DNA from 2 places in the Bradyrhizobium sp. A11 genome. Region 1 is predicted to be linked to the other one. Evidence: riboswitches for the same ligand, from Rfam matches in the RefSeq annotation. Region 1 holds a riboswitch; the other holds the start of a gene.
What was found. A riboswitch is a leader RNA that binds a small molecule or an ion and turns the genes downstream of it on or off. The one in region 1 is predicted to bind S-adenosylmethionine.

Region 1 (9,015 bases):
CGTGGGGAGCCGGCCCAGCAGCAAAATTGAGGTCTAGCGTTAATGAGTTCTCTCCGCCCTTTTTGCCTGACGGCATGGCTGGCCGCGCCTGCAGCCGCAGTGCTGCTGTCGCTGCTGCCGGCCGCGCAATCGCATGCCCAGACGCCGGCCGTCCAGGCGACACCCGCCCCCGCGCAGTCGGCTGAACCCGCGCCCGCCTCGCCCTCCCAGACCGCCGTCGCTGCGACCTCGCCCGAGCAGCGCGGCATCACGGCGCGTGCCATCGACAAGGTGAAGCAGGCCGCCAAGTCCGCCAGCGACATCTTCAACCGCGTGCCCTGCCAGCCGCCGAAGGGCGGTTCGAAGGCGATGGGCTCGCTGCCGCACGTCGCGGGCAAGCTCGTCGCCGGGCTGCCCGTCGTCATCGTCGCGTTCGGCTCGTCCTCGACTCAAGGGTTCGGCGCGAGCTCGCCGGAGTTCAATTACCCCAATCGTCTCGCCGCGCAGCTGCGCCGGCACTATCCGACCGCCGACATCAGCGTCATCAATGCCGGTGTCGGCGGCGAGGACGCGCCCGAGATGATGAAGCGCCTTCAGACGCAGGTGATCGACATGCATCCAGATCTCGTGATCTGGCAGGTCGGCACCAACGCCGTGCTGCGCAATCTCGATCCCGGCGAAACCGCCAAGATGGTGGAGGACGGCATCAGCCGCATCCAGGCCGCGGGCGGCGCCGACATCGTGCTGGTCGATCCGCAATATTCGCCGGCGGTCAACCAGCGCGCCGAGAGCGCCGGCAAGATGGTGAAGCTGCTCAGCAAGGTCGCCGAGCTCCGTCACGTCGGAATCTTCCCGCGCTTCGAGGTGATGCGTGACTGGCACGAGAAGCAGGCCATTCCGGTCGAGGGCTTCGTGATCGCCGACGGCCTGCACATGAACGATTGGGGCTATGCCTGCTTCGCCCAGCTGCTCGGCGACGACATCATCCGCTCGGTCGGCCAGATCAAGCTCGGCGTCAACGTGCCCGCGGACGTGCGGACGTACCGGCCGATGTAGCTTGCTTTAACCCTCCCCTGGAGGGGGAGGGTCGCTACGCATGCAGCGAAGCGGAATGCGTAGCGGGGTGGGGTGACGGTCCATCCACATCCAACAGTGCCCGAGTGGAGAGATCACCCCACCCCGCTCGCGCTTCGCGCGATCGACCCTCCCCCTCCAGGGGAGGGTCAGCAAGATCACGCCTGCTCCAGCGCCGCGGTCAGGTCCTCGATCAGATCGTCGGCATGCTCGAGCCCCGCCGAGAAGCGAATGAAGCCTTCGCCGATGCCGAGCGCGGCGCGGTCTTCCGGCTTCAGGCGCTGATGCGTCGTGGTCGCCGGATGCGTGACGAGGCTCTTGGCATCGCCGAGATTGTTCGAGATCCTCGCAAGCTTCAGCGCGTTGAGCACGCGGAACGCGGCTGCCTTGCCGCCCTTGACCTCGAAGCCGACCAGGGTCGAGCCGCCGCGCATCTGCTTTTTCACCAATGCCGCCTGCGGATGATCGGCGCGGCCGGGATAGACCAGCCGCGAAATCTTCGGGTGGCTCGCCAGCACCTCGGCGATACGCGAAGCGGTCTCGGTCTGCGCGCGCACCCGCACGCCCAGCGTCTCCAGGCCCTTGAGCAGGACCCAGGCGTTGAACGGCGAGATCGACGGTCCGGTCTGGCGCATGAAATTGTGGATGTGCTCGGCGATGAAGGCTTCCGAGGACAGGATGATGCCGCCGAGGCAGCGGCCCTGGCCGTCGATGTGCTTGGTCGCGGAATAGACCACGACGTCGGCCCCGAGCGCGAGCGGGCTCTGCCAGATCGGGGTTGCGAACACGTTGTCGACGACGAGCCGCGCCCCGCCCTTGTGCGCGATCTCGGCGATGGCGGGAATGTCGAGCACGTCGAGCGTCGGGTTGGTCGGGCTCTCCAGGAAGAACGTCTTGGTGTTGGGCCGCAGCGCCCGCTGCCATTGGTCGAGATCGAGCCCATCGACCAGCGTGGTCTCGATGCCGTAGCGTGGCAACAGGTCCTGCACGACGTAGAGGCACGAGCCGAACAGCGCGCGCGAGGCTACGACGTGATCGCCGGCCTTGAGCGGTGCCAGGATCGCGGTCGTCACCGCGGCCATGCCTGTTGCCGCCGAGCGGGCGGCCTCGGCGCCTTCGAGCTCGATCATGCGGCGCTCGAACATCGCGATGGTGGGATTGGAGTAGCGCGAATAGATGAAGCCGGGGTCCTCGCCCTTGAACCGCGCCTCGCATTGCTCGGCGCTGTCGTAGACATAGCCCTGGGTCAGGAATAGCGCCTCCGAGGTCTCGCCATATTGCGAGCGCAGGGTGCCGGAATGAACCAGGCGGGTTTCGGGGCGGTAGTTGGCGGTCGACTTCGACATAGGGTACCTCCGACATGACCGCCTCGTCGAAAGCGGTCACAAAAAAACCGGCCTGGATATCTCCACGGGCCGGGATCACAGAGGTCCCCGGCCTGTTTAGCGACTTATTTAACGTGGCTGCAAGCCGGCCGGCTCAAATCACCACGGGATAAGTGATGCTCATATTCGGCAATGCCCTTTCCGTCAAGGCGTCCATCGGATAGCCGTAAAAGACCTGTATTTCCGGCATGTCCGGATGCATCTGACCCCTGATGAGGACCCCGGTTGACGTTCACGGTCGCGCCCGACGCCAATGGTATCCTGCCCGACCGCATGATCGCGGCGATGGCGGAGGCAGGGCTCATCCGGCCCGCCTACGACTTCGTCGAGAGCCAGATCCAGCCGGCCAGCCTCGATCTGCGTCTCGGCGACATCGCCTATCGCGTCCGCGCCAGCTTCCTGCCCGGCCCCGGCGCCACCGTCGCCGAGCGCATCGACGAATTGAAGCTGCACGAGTTCAGCCTCGCCGACGGCGCGGTGCTGGAGACCAACTGCGTCTACATCGTGCCGCTGCTGGAAAGCCTCGCGCTGCCGCCGGAGATCGTCGCAGCCGCGAACCCCAAGAGCTCCACCGGCCGGCTCGACGTCTTCACCCGCGTGATCGCCGACGGCACCCGCCGCTTCGACATGATCGGCGCCGGCTATCACGGTCCGCTCTATGCCGAGATCAGCCCGAAGACGTTCCCGGTGCTGGTGCGCGAGGGCTCGCGCCTGTCCCAGGTGCGCTTCCGCACCGGTGATGCCATCCTCAACGCCGACGAGCTCGACGGCTTGCACGCCGCCGAGCGTCTGGTCGATGTCGACGATGCCGATCTCTCCGGCGGCGTTGCCGTCTCCGTCGACCTGTCCGGCGAGAAAGCGGGCGGCTTCGTCGGTTATCGCGCCAAGCGCCACACCGGCGTCGTCGACGTCGATCGCCGCTCCGGCTATGCGGTGGAGGATTTCTGGGAGCCGATGTCGGCCCGTCCCGACGGCAGCCTGATCCTCGATCCCGGCGAGTTCTACATCCTCGCCTCCAAGGAAGCCGTGCAGGTGCCGCCCGACTACGCCGCGGAGATGGTGCCGTTCGATCCCCTGGTCGGCGAGTTCCGGGTGCATTACGCCGGATTCTTCGATCCCGGCTTCGGCTATGCCGGCGCCGGCGGACAGGGCGCGCGCGCCGTGCTGGAGGTGCGCTCGCGCGAAGTGCCGTTCATCCTCGAGCACGGCCAGATCGTCGGCCGTCTCGTCTACGAGAAGATGCTGGCCCGTCCTGATGCGATGTACGGCCAGCGTATCGGTTCCAACTACCAGGCCCAGGGCCTCAAACTATCGAAGCATTTTCGGGTGTAGCCCGATCCTGTAGCCCGGATGGAGCGGAAGCGAAATCCGGGGCGGTTGCACTTGTGGCACGATCCCGGACTACGCTGCGCTTCATCCGGGCTACGAGGTGACCACATGACCAATCCATCCGAACTCGATGCAAGGATCGCCGAAGGCGTCGCGGATGCGCTGATCTATTCGGATCGCTCGGGCACGATCATGCGCTGGAACGGTGCCGCGGCGGCCCTGTTCGGCTTCTCCGCTGCGGAAGCGCTCGGCCAGAACCTGGACCTGATCATTCCCGAGCATCTGCGCGCCGCGCACTGGAAGGGCTTCGAGGCCGCGCTCGCGAGCGGCAGCATGAAGCTTGCGGGCAAGCCGACGCTGACCCGCGCGCTGCACAAGAGCGGACGCAAGCTCTACATCGAGATGACGTTCGCCCTGGTGCGGGATTCCGCGGGCAACGTCCTCGGATCCGTGGCGATGGCGCGCGATGTCACCGAGCGGGTCGAGCGTGAGCGCGCGGCCAAGGCGCCGCCGCAAACTTCGTGATGCGGAATTGACGGGCAATCGCGCAGGGCGCTCTGCATGGGCGTGATGTTGCCTGCCGCGGGGTGCAGTGACACACTCGATCGAAACAACGATCGGGAGCGAACATGGCCGCCGCTGTAGACGCCGCGCAGGAAGCCCAATGGAAGCGCTGGCGCGCGGTCGCCGACCTCTATCACGCATATTTCACCGGGCTCATCCTCACCGTCGTGACGCGGCGTGGCACCGCTGACGCCGCCGAGTTCGTTTTCCGCGTGTTTCGCCGCCAGCAGCAGGAGCGCTTTCTGCCGGGGCTTGCGAAGCTCGGGATCGATCATCTGCCGCCGGCGGTGGCGGCCGCGCAATATCACTATCTCTCCAACTGGATCGGCGGCGTGCATGTCGAGTACATGTACGAGAGCGACGCCAAGGCCTGGATCCGCTATCCGCCGCCGCGCTGGATCTGGAAGGGCACCGCGATCTGCGGCGTGCCGGGCGAGGTCTCGCGCGCGATGCTGCGCGGCTGGCACGCCAATAATGGCGCAGCCCTCGGCGATCTCAGGCTCGGCTTCGTCTGCACCAAGCAGAGCGTCGACGGCCAGGACGGGCTGGAGGGCTACTATCACCAATACGATCATCCGCTCGAGCCGGACCAGCGGCTGGTGTTCGCGCGCCACCTCGAAGCGCCGCTGTTCGATGCGAAGACCGCGCCGGCGCTTCCCGTGGCGAGCTGGCCGAAACCGCGTCTGGAAAAAGCCTATCGCAATTACGCGATGGAATATGTGCGCACGGCGGCGCCGGTCATGGTGCAGCTGTTCGGTCCTGAAGACGCCGGCTACCTGCTGCACCTCACCGGCAAGCTGATCGGGATGCAATATTTCGACGACGTCGCAGCCGCGCTGGCGATGAGCCGCGGCGGGGCAAGCGAATTCGCCGCGTTCCTGAACGCGCTGCTTGCCGCGCAGGATGATGCGGCTGAGAGTACGACGTCTGAAGGCAGCTCCGAAATCCGCCAGCAGAGCTGGAAGTTGATGGACGACATTGCCGACTATCATCCCGCTTGCGCCAGAGTGCTGGAGGGATTGTTCGAAGGCCTGGCTGCGGGATGCGGGCGGCATATCGTCGTGAATCTGCGCGCGGCAGCCGGCGGCCGTCCGCCGCTGGTCTGGACGATCGGGTAGGCCACGCTGCCGCCGGGGGGCACCTCGCCCCGCTTGCGGGGAGAGGGAGCAAACGATCCATCGAAATGCGCTGCCGCAGGGCACGCCTGCATCGGGCGCAGGAGGAATCGGCCATGGCCGTGCTAACAAGCCTCCCGGCGCCCTCGCGCGAATGAATTGATTGGCACACCCAAGCATTGCCGCGCCGCAAGGGGCGCCCGTGCCCCGGAGAGGACATGTCCGACATCGCCGAAATCCCGGTCGATGAGCAAGAGCGTCCGCTGCCGCCGCCGCCGGTGCGAAGCGCGCTTGTAGACGGGCCGATCCTGCGCACGCTGCTCGGCCTTGCCTGGCCCAACGCGATCGCGCTGTCGGCCGGCACCTGCACGGTGATCGCGGAAACCTCCTATATCGGCCGGCTCGGTGTCGAGGCGCTGGCGGCGATGGCGCTGGTGTTCCCGACCATCATCCTGACCATGACGATGTCGGGCGGCGCCATGGGCGGCGCGGTGGCGTCCGCCATTGCACGCGCGCTCGGTGCCGGCGATCGCGAGCGCGCCGGCACGCTCGCCGCGCACGCGATGCTGATCGGCATCAGCTTCGGCCTCGTCTTCATGCTGAGCATGCTGATCTTCGGGCCCAAGGTGTTGGAGATGCTCGGCGGCCGCGGCGATGTGCTGACCCATGCGGTTGCCTACACGCAGGTGTTTTTCGGCGGCGCCGTGCTGCCCTGGCTGCTCAACACCATGGCCGGCGTGCTGCGCGGCACCGGCAACATGAAGCTGCCCTCGTTCCTGATCATCAACTCCGCGGCCTGGCAGATCGTGCTCGGCGGCACGCTCGGCCTCGGGCTCGGGCCGGTGCCGCAGTTCGGCATGCACGGCGTCGCGGCCGGTGCGCTGATCGCCTATTCCATGAACATCTGCATCATGGGCTGGTACCTGTTCTCCGGGCGCGCGCGTGTCACACCGAAGCTGCGCGGCCTGCGCATCCAATGGGCGATGTTTTTCGACATCCTCAAGGTCGGCGCCATCGCCTGCTTCTCGCCGCTGCAATCGGTGCTGACGATCTCGATCTTCACCCACATGCTGGCGCAGTTCGGCACCACGATCCTCGCCGGCTACGGCATCGGTGCGCGGCTCGAATTCCTGCTGACCTCGATCGCGTTCTCGTTCGGCATCGCCTGCGTGCCGATGGTCGGGATGGCGATCGGCGCCGGCAACATCGCACGCGCCCGGCGCATCGCCTGGATCGCCAGTGCGGCTGCCTTCGTCGCCGTCGGCGCACCGGCCTGCCTCGTTGCGATGTTCCCCGACCTCTGGATCGACATCTTCACCGACAGCGCGGAAGTGCGCGCGGCGAGCCATCAATATCTCTCGACGGTCGGACCGTTCTACGCCTTTTTCGGCATCGCCACGGTGATGTACTTCTCCTCGCAAGGTGCGGCCAAGGTGATCGGGCCGGTGCTGGCGCAGACGGCGCGGCTGGTCTACATCTCGGCCGTCGGCTGGTGGCTGTCGACCCACGAGGCCACCGCGCAGAGCTTTTTCTGGCTGGCCGCGAGCTCGATGGTCGTGCTCGGCCTGCTCTCATCCTCCAGCGTCGTGCTGACGCGCTGGGGACCGCGCGCGAGCACGCCTGCGATCAGGCCAGCGCTGTCGGGTGCCTCCGACTAGCGATGCTTATGGCGGCGATGGCTGCTGCCGCCGCCGGTATTGGCGAGCCGCATCAATTGCGGGATCATCGCCATCATGTCGCCGCCACCGGCGCCGCCGAGCATGCCCATGATGTCGCCGCCGCCCATGCCGCCGAGCCCGGTCGGCATATAGCCGCTTCCGCCCATCGGCGCGTAGCCGCCGTAATTCGGCGCGCCGAAGCCGCCGCCCATCATGCCACCAAGTCCGCCGCCGCCGTTCTCCATCATGCGGCTCATCATCGGGCCCATGGTCTGCATCATCATGGCGAAGCGGCGCTTGCCCATCTTCGCCTTCATCATCTCCAGCATCGGCGCCATCTGGGTCATCATGTCCTCGCCGCCTCCGCCGAATCCGGCGAACTGCGCCTTCGCCGGCGTGCTTGCGGCGGAAAACAGCAGCAGCACGGCGGCCGCCTGGCAGATCACCTTGTCCGCACCTCTCATGGCATGCTCCTCGCGTGCGCAGCCCCGCCGGGACAGCGGGGCCAACCGGACGCACGCGACCATCATTGCGGCCGGCGAGGGCGGAGCTCTGTGCGAAAACTCACAGAGTGCGGTCAGGCCGCGGCAGCCGGAAACGCCTCGTGCAGGGCAGTGACAGCGTCCTTGGTCTGTTCCTGGACGTAAGCTGCAAGCTCGTTCGGCAGCATGTCGATGGTCCAGACCAGGCGGCATCTCCGCTCGCCGTCGGCGATCACCTGCACCGCGGCGCTGTAGTGCTTCAGCCGTTCGTTGCTGATGGCGTAGACGAGACGCCGGCGCGCGTCGTCGCAATCGACCAGCACCTCGCGTGCCACCGAACCGTTGGCGAAGGTGACGATGCGCGCATCGCCGTCGCGCGTGCAGGCGGTGACGAAGCCGGGCACCAGCCGTTCATGCAGCGCGCCGAAATCGCGAACCGCGTCCCAGACGTCGTTCGCCGCGGCGGGTAGGGGGATGTCGTTGTGGATGGAGGCCATGAAGCTGCCCTTGATGTTGTCAGGAGGTTGCCACACACGCCGTCATTGCGAGCGCAGCGAAGCAATCCAGCGATGTTTCCGCGGAGACAGTCTGGATTGCTTCGTCGCAAGAGCTCCTCGCAATGACGGAGCCGGCGGTTGGAGCGCTTAGCTACAAACCGCCTCGACATTGTTTCCATCAGGATCGATCAGGAAGGCCGCGTAATAGGTCGGGCTGTAATCCTTGCGCGGTCCGGCGCCGCCATTGTCGCGGCCGCCGCTCTTCAGCCCTTCGCTGTGGAACGCCTTGACCGCGTCATGGCTGCCGGCGCGAAACGCGATGTGCGCGCCATCGGCCTTGCGGCCCTTGTTGAGGTGCAGCCACAGCGCCGGCGCGTCCTTCGGCCCGAAGCCGGCATAGCCGTCGCCGCTGGAGCACAGCACGTAGCCGAGCGGCGCCAGCACCGCGGTGTAGAAGCGCGTCGCGGCGTCGAGGTCGGCAACGCGAAGTCCGATGTGATCGTACATGTTCGTCTCCATGTGCAAAGCGCGCCGAAAGTGGCGCGCGCCGGAGACGAAGCTAGTCAATGGAGGGCAAGCTGCTCTTGGAGAATCTTGCGCATCCCCTTCGAGGCCTGGCGAAACCTGGTCGGCGATACGCCCGCCGCGCGGTGGAAGGTGCGGACGAAGTTGGAGAGATCGCCGAAACCGACGTCATAGGCGACGTCAGTGACCGCGATGTCGTCGTCGGCGAGCAGCCGTGCCGCGTGCCGCAGCCGCGAGCGCACCAGATATTGATGCGGGGTGACGCCGAGCACGCTGGAGAACAGCCGCAGGAAGTGGAACGGGCTGAGGCCCGCCTGCCTGGCGGCCTGTTCGAGATCGACCTCTTGATGCGAATTGTCGTCGATCCACAGCGCGGCCTCCACTGCGCGGCGGCGGTCGCGCGCATT
Region 2 (9,015 bases), 1.2 Mb from region 1:
CCGGTCTTCTCCAGCACCATGTTCATGAAGCGCGCGCACCACAGGCTGCCGCGCCCGGTCGGATTGCCGCCGACGTAACGGCGCGCTTCCGACACCAGGGAGCCGCCGCCGAAGCCACCACTGCTCGTGGCCTCACTCGCCATGCCGCCGCTCGCGCTCAGCGCCGCTCGACGGCTTGCGCGCGTGACCATTCGACCGCCGCCGGTGATGATCGTTCCACCATTGCCGCTCATGGCGACGCCGGAGCTATTGGTGTTCGGATCATAGCTGGCAAAAGTGTTGCCGAATCCGCTCGCCTGCAACTGCGCCGCGCTGCGCTCGAAGCGCGAGCTGCGTTCATGGTGGCGGTGATGATGATGTCTGGCGTGGTGCACGTCAGCGTGCCGCTCTGCGCTATGACGATGATGCGGCCGCGCTGAGGCCGGAGAACCGAATGCGGCAAGTGCCGCGGAGAAGATCGCCAGCGCAACAACACAACGCGACAGGCGAGACGCAAACAACTCAAACATTCTTCATCCTTCGTTGACACCCCACTTCCCGCCGGCCCGTGCAAGAGCCGACATCCGTCCGGCCGTTAAGCCGCCCGATGTGGCGAGAAAAAGACGCGGGTAGCCCGCGAATGGCTGCGATGATTTTGTGCCGACACTGGTCGGTGCTGCCGCATTGCGGACAACAGCATTAACTGCGATCCTGCAAGGACGGCTTGAACAGAGGGAAACGGTTAATGCCCCACGCCAAGACCAGGGACGACGTCAGCATCTATTTCGAAGAGGCGGGCCAGGGAACGCCGATCATTTTTCTGCACGAGTTCGCGGCCGACTACACCAATTGGGAGCCGCAGATGCGCTACTTCTCGCGCGGCCACCGCTGCATCACCTATTCGGCACGCGGCTACACGCCGTCCGACGTGCCCGAGGGCGAGGTCTACAGCTACACGCATTTCTACGGCGACGCGCTCGCGGTGCTCGATCATCTCGGAATCGAGCGCGCGCATCTCGTCGGCCTATCGATGGGCGCCTACTCGTCGCTGCAAATCGGATTGAACGCGCCGCAGCGCGCGCTGTCGATGACGCTGGCCGGCGTCGGCTCGGGTTCGGAGCTGGAGAATTTGGCGACATGGCGCCAGCAGTGCCGCGCCAATGCCGAGCAGTTCGAGACGCTGGGCTCCGCCGAGGTCGCCAAAGTCACGCGCGAGGCGCCGAGCCGGATTCCCTTCCTGGTGAAGGATCCGCGCGGCCACGCCGATTTCTATGCCGCGCTGGCACGTCACGATGCCAAGGGTTCGGCGCGCACGATGCGCGGCTTCCAAGGCGGCCGTCCCTCGATCTACACGATGACGGATGCGATCAGGAAAGCGACAACGCCGGCACTGATCATCTGCGGCGACGAGGACGATCCGTGCGTAGGCCCGAGCCTGTTCCTGAAGAAGCACCTTCCCGCAGCGGGGCTGGCGATGTTTCCGAAGTCAGGCCACGTGCTCAATCTCGAAGAGCCCGCGCTGTTCAATGAAAGCGTCGAGCGGTTCGTGACGCTGGTGGAAGCGGGGCGCTGGCCGGCGCGGGATCCGCGCTCGCTCGGAGTTGGTTAGCCGTTCCGGGGCGCTCGAAGAGCGAACCCGGAACCTCGAGATTCCGGGTTCGATGCTGTCGCATCGCCCCGGAATGACGCCGTCGGCGTCACTTCCCCCCGCCCCTGCTCAGCAGAAACACGGCCTGCTCGCCGAACATGTTCCACACCCACCAGGGCAGGTTCAGCGGCACCGGGCGGCCGTAGAGATCGAGCGCCACCGAGCGCTCCATCTTGACGTTGATCTCGTCGCAGAGCTGCACGAAATCCTTGATGGTGCAGAAGTGGATGTTGGCGGTGTCGTACCAGGTCGCCGGCAGGTTTTCGGTGCGCGGCATGTGGCCGCCGACCAGGAGCTGGAGCCGCATCTTCCAGAACCCGAAATTCGGGAACGAGACGATGGCTCTTCGGCCGATGCGCAGCAGATTCTCCAGCACCACCCGCGGCTGCCGCGTCGCCTGCAGCGTCTGCGACAGGATCACGTAATCGAAGGCGTCGTCGGGATAATTGACGAGGTCGGTGTCGGCATCGCCCTGCACCACCGCGAGGCCCTTGGCGACGCAGCGGTTGACGCCCTCGCGCGACAGCTCGATGCCGCGGCCGTCGATGCCGCGCGTCTCCAGCAGCTGCAACAGATCGCCCTCGCCGCAGCCGACATCGAGCACCTTCGAGCCCGGCTTGACCATCTCGGCGACCAGGAGATGATCGGCGCGAAACTGGCCGGACTGCCCCGCCGCAAGGCCGCCGAGCGGCAGAACTTCCTGTACAGACATCGCTAGCCGTCCTTCTTGCCGGTGAGCCCGCGCGCCTTGCCGGCCGATTGCAGGAAGGCGCGGGAGATGTCGAAGAATTCGGGCACGTCGAGCAGGAAGGCGTCGTGTCCGCGATCGGTCTCGATCTCCGCGAACGACACCCGCGCGCTCGAGGCGTTCAGCGCATGCACCAGCGCGCGCGATTCCGAGGTCGGAAACAGCCAGTCGCTGGTGAAGGAGACGACGCAGAAGCGGGTCTTGATGTCGGCGAACGCTTTCGCCAGCACCCCGCCATGGTCGGCCGCGATATCGAAATAGTCCATCGCGCGCGTCAGATAGAGATAGGAGTTGGCATCGAAGCGCTCGACGAAGGAGGAGCCCTGATAGCGCAGATAGGATTCGACCTGGAAGTCGGCGTCGAACGAGAAGGTCGGCAGCTCGCGGTCCTGCATGCGCCGGCCGAACTTGCGATGCAGCGCCGCGTCGGAGAGATAGGTGATGTGCGCCGCCATGCGCGCCACCGCAAGCCCGCGATGCGGATGGATGCCTTGATCGGCATAGCCGCCGCCGTGCCAATCGGGATCGGCCATCACGGCCTGGCGGCCGAGCTCGTGGAAGGCGATGTTCTGCGCCGAGTGCCGCGTTGCGCAGGCGATCGCCAGCGCGGAGTACACGCGCTTCGGATAGGCCGCGGTCCATTGCAGCACCTGCATGCCGCCCATCGAGCCGCCGACGACCGCGAACAGCGTGTCGATGCCGAGCCGGTCGATCAGCATGGCCTGCGCGCGCACCATGTCGGGGATGGTGATGACGGGAAAATCGAGCCCCCAGACCTTGCCGGTGGCGGGATTGATCGACGCCGGCCCGGTCGAGCCCATGCAGCCGCCGATCACGTTGGAGCAGATGATGAAGTAGTGCTTGGGGTCGATGGGCCGACCGGGGCCGACCAGCGTCTCCCACCAGCCCGGCTTGCCGGTGACGGGATGGACATTGGCGACATGCTGATCGCCGGTCAGGGCATGGCAGATCAGGACCGCGTTGGAGCGATCGGCGTTGAGCTCGCCATAGGTCTGGTAGGCGATCTGGAACGGGCTGAGATCGACGCCGCAATCGAGCCGCAGCGGCTGCTCGGCGCCGAAATGCGCAACCTGCGAGCTCGGATGATCCACCTCGTGCGACCGCTCGTCGGCGCTGATCGCAGGACTCGGTATCGACTTGACGCCACCCATCTGACCATTGACCTCGTTCGCGATCAAACGCTGATCGCCACTTGCATCAGGCCATGAAAAACCCGGCCTGAACGATAGGTTCGGCCGGGATCGGAAGCGTCCCCGGCCTGTTTAGCGAGTTTTTTAACGTGGCTGCAAGCCGGCCGGCTCAAATGACCACGGAACGGCAAAAGCTACCGTCTTGGGCGGTTTTCGTCAAGTCGCGGCCCGGATCGGCTCAATTCGCCTCTGCCGCGTCGCCCGGAAAGGACGTCATTTCTCTTTGCTTTCGCCGCCCCGACTGCCTAATCAGGACATTCCCCATTCGAAACGATCGACAGCCAGACATGTCCCAACGTCCACCCGCGCCGCCATCGCTGCAGGAACTGCGCAAGGAGATCGACGCGATCGACGAGGGCATGCATCGCCTGCTGATGCAGCGCGGCGACATCATCGACCGCCTGATCCAGGTGAAGCAGACCCAGGAGGTCGGCTCGGCGTTCCGGCCCGCGCGCGAGGCCGCCATGATGCGCGACCTCGTGCGGCGCCATCGCGGCATCCTGCCGCTCGACACGGTCGAGAGCATCTGGCGCGTCATCATCTCGACCTTCACCTATGTGCAGGCGCCGTTCTCCGTGCATGCCGACATCTCGGTGAGCGAGCCGGCGATGCGCGATTCCGCGCGCTTCCATTTCGGCTTCACGGTGCCTTACGTCGCGCATTTCAGCGCGCAGGCCGCGGTGGAGGCGGTGGCGAGATCCAAGGGCGATCTGGCGCTGGTCTCGGCGACGTCGAGCCGCACGCCGTGGTGGCTGGAGCTGGAAGCCGCCGGCGCGCCGAAGATCATCGCGCGGATGCCCTTCGTCGAGCGTGCGGACCATCCCGCCGCACTGCCGGTGTTCGCGATCTCGCGCGTCGCCGACAGCGCCCTGGACACGGAGGTCGAGACCTTCAGCGTGCGTGTGTCGGGCTGGAACGCCGAGGTCGCGCGCGCCTTGTCGCCGCTCGCCGAGATCGTCGCGGTGCCCGACACCGCCTTCGACGGCGCGGCGCTGCTGGTCTCGGTCACGAGCGCGACCAGCATCGACAAAATCAGGGCTGCCCTGACCGAGGCGGGGGCCTCGGTGCGCTCCGTGGCCCTCGTCGGCAGCCACGCAACGCGCTATACGGTGCCCCCGACCGGGGCGAAATCGTAAACCACGCGCCACGCCCTGCCATTTTCGGAGTTCAAGATGTCCCGCCCCGTGCCGAATCCCGGCATTCTCGATATTGCGCCCTATACGCCCGGCAAGAGCCCGGTCGCCGAACCGGGCCGCAAGGTGTTCAAGCTCTCCGCCAACGAGACGCCGTTCGGGCCCTCGCCCAAGGCGATCGAGGCGTTCAAGCGCGTGGCGGACCACCTGGAAGACTACCCGGAAGGCACCTCGCGCGTGCTGCGCGAGGCGATCGGCCGCTCCTTCGGGCTCGACCCCAACCGCATCATCTGCGGCGCCGGCTCGGACGAGATCCTCAATCTGCTCGCCCACACCTATCTCAGCCACGGCGACGAGGCGATCTCCACGACGCACGGCTTCCTGGTCTACCCGATCGCGACCATGGCGGTCGGCGCCAAGAACGTCATCGCGCAGGAGAAGGATCTCACCTGCGACGTCGATGCCATCCTCAAGGCCGTGACGCCACGGACAAAACTGGTCTGGCTCGCCAACCCCAACAATCCGACCGGCACCTATCTGCCGTTCGACGAGGTCAAGCGGCTGCGCGCCGGCCTGCCCTCGCACGTGCTGCTGGTGCTCGACGCCGCCTATTCCGACTACGTCTCGCGCAACGATTACGAGATGGGAATCGAGCTCGTCGCCACCACCGAGAACACGGTGGTGACGCACACCTTCTCCAAGATCCACGGCCTGGCTGCGCTGCGCATCGGCTGGATGTTCGGCCCCGAGCACATCATCGACGCGGTCAATCGCATCCGCGGTCCCTTCAACGTGTCGACGCCGGCGATGCATGCCGCGGTCGCCGCGATCGAGGACACCGCGCACCAGGCGATGTCGAAGCAGTTCACCGAGACCTGGCGCAACCGGCTCACCGAGGAGATCGGCAAGCTCGGACTGAAGGTGACGCCGAGCGTCGCCAATTTCGTGCTGATCCACTTCCCGACCGACAAGGGCAAGACTGCTGACGACGCCGACGCCTTCCTGACCAAGCGGGGCCTCGTGCTGCGCGCGCTGAAGAACTACGGCCTTCCGCATGCGCTGCGCATGACCATCGGCACCGAGGAGGCCAACCGTCTCGTGATCGAGGCCTTGCACGACTTCATGGGCGGCACATGAATGCTGATCCGCACTTCCAGCGCGTCGCGCTGATCGGCTTCGGCCTGATCGGCGGCTCGATCGCGCGCGCTGCGAAGCTCCAGGGCCTGGCCGGCGAGATCGTCACCACCGCGCGCTCGGAGAAGACGCGGGCGCGGGTGATGGAGCTCGGCATCGTCGACAAGGTGGTGGCGACCAATGCGGAAGCGGTGAAGGATGCCGATCTCGTCATCCTCTGCATTCCCGTCGGCGCCTGCGGGCCGGTGGCGCAGGAGATTGCCGCGCATCTGAAGCCCGGCGCTGTTGTCTCCGACGTCGGCTCGGTGAAGGGCGCCATCGTCAGGGACATGGCGCCACATCTGCCGAAGACCGTTCATTTCGTGCCGGCGCACCCCGTCGCGGGCACCGAGCATTCGGGGCCGGATTCTGGCTTCGCCGAGCTCTTCATCAACCGCTGGTGCATCCTGACCCCGCCCGAAGGCGTCGATGCCGCGGCGACCGACCGCCTGCGGGCGTTCTGGGCGGCGATGGGCGCCAAGGTCGAGGTGATGACGCCGGACCATCACGATCTCGTGCTCGCCATCACCAGCCATCTGCCGCATCTGATCGCCTACACCATCGTCGGCACCGCCGACGAGCTGGCGCAGGTGACGGAGTCGGAGGTCATCAAGTTCTCCGCCGGCGGCTTCCGCGATTTCACCCGCATCGCGGCCTCCGATCCGACGATGTGGCGCGACGTCTTCCTCGCCAACAAGGAGGCCGTGCTGGAGATGCTCGGCACCTTCACCGAGGATCTCGCCAAGCTCACGCGCGCGATCCGTCGCGGCGACGGCGAGGCGCTGTTCGATCACTTCACCCGCACCCGCGCCATCCGCCGCGGCATCGTCGAGATCGGCCAGGATTCGGCTGCGCCGGATTTCGGCCGGCCGCTTGCGGCGCTGAAGAAGCCGTAGCCGTCGGTCATTCCGGGGCGCCCGAAGGGCGAGCCCGGAATCCATCGGGCCACAGCGCACGCGGTGAAATGGATTCCGGGTTCGATGCTGCGCATCGCCCCGGAATGACGAGACTGAAAATTATCAATACAGCGACGGGATCTGGCCGACCTTGACCGGGCCGAGCAGCACCGCGCCGTCGACGAATTTCAGCGGGAAGCTGCGCGCCTTCTTGCCTTCGAGCGTGCTCTCGGTACCGATCGAGTTGATGCCGGCGGCGACACCGGCATTGGCATTCTGCTTGATGACCTTGCCGAGGCCCGGAACGGCGCGATCGAGCGCGCCGAACAGATTGGTGAGGTCCTGCGACTTCACGCCGGGCGCGACGCGGTCGAGCGTTGCCTGCGGCACGCCCTCCTCCAGCATCTTCTCGATGCCGAGCGCGGGGATCACGCGTTCGAGGCCCGTCACCGTCATCTGCAATTCGCCGTCGAGCCGGCCGTTGGCCGAAAGGCCGAGCGTGCCGGCCGCAACCGCGATCATCTCGCCCTGCTGGATCCGCGACTGCACGATCTCGATGTGACCGCCGGCGGCCTGCATCTCGCGGAAGCGCTGCGGCCACGGCTTTGGCGTGAGGTCGGAAAGGCCGGTGACCCTGGCGCGCGTGTCCGCCTCGAACGGCTCGGCGAGCAGGGGATGAACGCCCTGAATGCTGCCCTGCGCGACGTGAAGCACGGTTTCGAGCACGGGATGATCGGCCGGCGAGCCGTCGGCAAGGCGGCCGTGCAGCTCGACCTGCTTGGCGCGCGCAAGCGGCACCTGCACGCTGCCGTCGAGGCGGTTGAGCGAGGGATCGTCGAACACAATGGAGGCGCGGTCCGGCACCGAGGGCAGGCCGACCACGCTGCTGCGGCCCTTGCTCCAGTTCACCACGAAGGTGTTTTGCGTGACGCCGTCGGTCAGCGTCGCGGGTGCGGAGAATTCGGCGATCACAAGCTTGGGATCGTAGACCTGGGCGACGACCAGGATGTTGTCGAGCTTGGCCGTGAACGGCGTCTTGCTTGCGTTCTGCGAGACCAGCGACACGCTGGCGCCGGAGCACTGGATCTCGAAGCGGAACGGGAAGCCGGCTATCGAGCGCTTGGCGCAATCATAGATGCGGCCGGACTTGGCCTCCTGCGCCCGCCAGGCGTCTGCGGCCGTTTCGGCCCGCGAGGCCGCATAGAACCAGAAGCAACTCCACGCGACGGCGAGGATCACGACGAGAATGGGTGCGACGAAAAGGCCCCAACGGGAGCGGCGGCCTGCGGCAACGGTCATATTGGACATGCGGCGACCCTTTGATCCCAGATTCAGGCAAATGTAAGCGTGGTGCGGCTGCGGCGAAAGGCGGAGAATTCGCTTCGCTTGGGACCTTCATTCTGGTAGCCGTGCCCGAAATGTCGGAAATCACCCTCCCCTCCGTCACCACCGCCAAAGGCGACCTCTGGGTGTTCGGCTACGGTTCGCTGATGTGGCGGCCGGGCTTCGACTTCGAGGAGCGCGTCCCGGCGCGGCTGGTGGGCGAGCATCGTGCGCTCTGTGTCTATTCCTTCGTGCATCGCGGGACGCCGGAGAAGCCGGGCCTTGTGCTCGGGCTCGATCGCGGCGGCGCCTGCCGCGGCATCGCCTTCCGCGTCGCTGAAAAGAACCGCACCGAGGTCGTCGCTTACTTGCGCGCGCGCGAGCAGGTCACCTCGGTCTATCGCGAGGTGATGCGTTCGGTGTGGCTGGAGAACGACGCGCGCCAGCGCGTCTCCGCGCTCGCCTATGTCGTCGACCGCGGCCATGCGCAATATGCCGGCCGTCTCTCGCTCGCCGAGCAGCACCGTCATGTCCTCCAGGGCCATGGCCAGTCGGGCGCCAACCGCGACTATGTCACCGCGACGGTGAAGGCGATCGAGGCCGAAGGCTTTCGCGACGCGCAGCTGCACCAGCTTGCATTGATGCTGCATGGCGATGCGCATTCCCTGCACGCGAGTCAAAACGAAGACCGCGAAAGCCGCTAGCCCGTCGGCGCGTAGCTCGGCGCCGAGCCGATCAATTGCTCCTGCTCCTTGCGGCCAGCTTCGACGAGGCGGCCGGTCGCATCCTCGATGGCCGTCTGCACGCGGGAGAGAAACTCGTCCTTCGGCAGGCCCGGCGGCAACGGATCGAGGAACTCCACCACGAGCGTGCCGGGATAGCGCATGAAGGTGCGGCGGGGCCA

Region 2: another riboswitch for S-adenosylmethionine. It lies ahead of WI560_RS29095 (homoserine O-acetyltransferase); the one in region 1 lies ahead of WI560_RS02120 (O-succinylhomoserine sulfhydrylase).

What each region holds. Positions count from the first base shown of each region.
Region 1 covers NZ_CP149509.1:476,826-485,840, forward strand. Annotated here, with positions in the region: gene WI560_RS02110 (SGNH/GDSL hydrolase family protein) at 1-30, shown strand, start outside; gene WI560_RS02115 (SGNH/GDSL hydrolase family protein) at 43-1,035, shown strand; gene WI560_RS02120 (O-succinylhomoserine sulfhydrylase) at 1,212-2,399, opposite strand; SAM riboswitch at 2,475-2,554, opposite strand; gene WI560_RS02125 (2'-deoxycytidine 5'-triphosphate deaminase) at 2,664-3,770, shown strand; gene WI560_RS02130 (PAS domain S-box protein) at 3,876-4,292, shown strand; gene WI560_RS02135 (hypothetical protein) at 4,397-5,449, shown strand; gene WI560_RS02140 (MATE family efflux transporter) at 5,665-7,104, shown strand; gene WI560_RS02145 (hypothetical protein) at 7,101-7,568, opposite strand; gene WI560_RS02150 (SRPBCC family protein) at 7,682-8,083, opposite strand; gene WI560_RS02155 (VOC family protein) at 8,231-8,590, opposite strand; gene WI560_RS02160 (helix-turn-helix transcriptional regulator) at 8,647-9,015, opposite strand, start outside.
Region 2 covers NZ_CP149509.1:6,184,022-6,193,036, forward strand. Annotated here, with positions in the region: gene WI560_RS29080 (TIGR02594 family protein) at 1-509, opposite strand, end outside; gene WI560_RS29085 (alpha/beta fold hydrolase) at 725-1,588, shown strand; gene metW (methionine biosynthesis protein MetW) at 1,677-2,339, opposite strand; gene WI560_RS29095 (homoserine O-acetyltransferase) at 2,342-3,547, opposite strand; SAM riboswitch at 3,638-3,717, opposite strand; gene WI560_RS29100 (chorismate mutase) at 3,874-4,722, shown strand; gene hisC (histidinol-phosphate transaminase) at 4,759-5,856, shown strand; gene WI560_RS29110 (prephenate/arogenate dehydrogenase family protein) at 5,853-6,788, shown strand; gene WI560_RS29115 (DUF2125 domain-containing protein) at 6,912-8,096, opposite strand; gene WI560_RS29120 (gamma-glutamylcyclotransferase) at 8,207-8,815, shown strand; gene WI560_RS29125 (1-acyl-sn-glycerol-3-phosphate acyltransferase) at 8,812-9,015, opposite strand, start outside.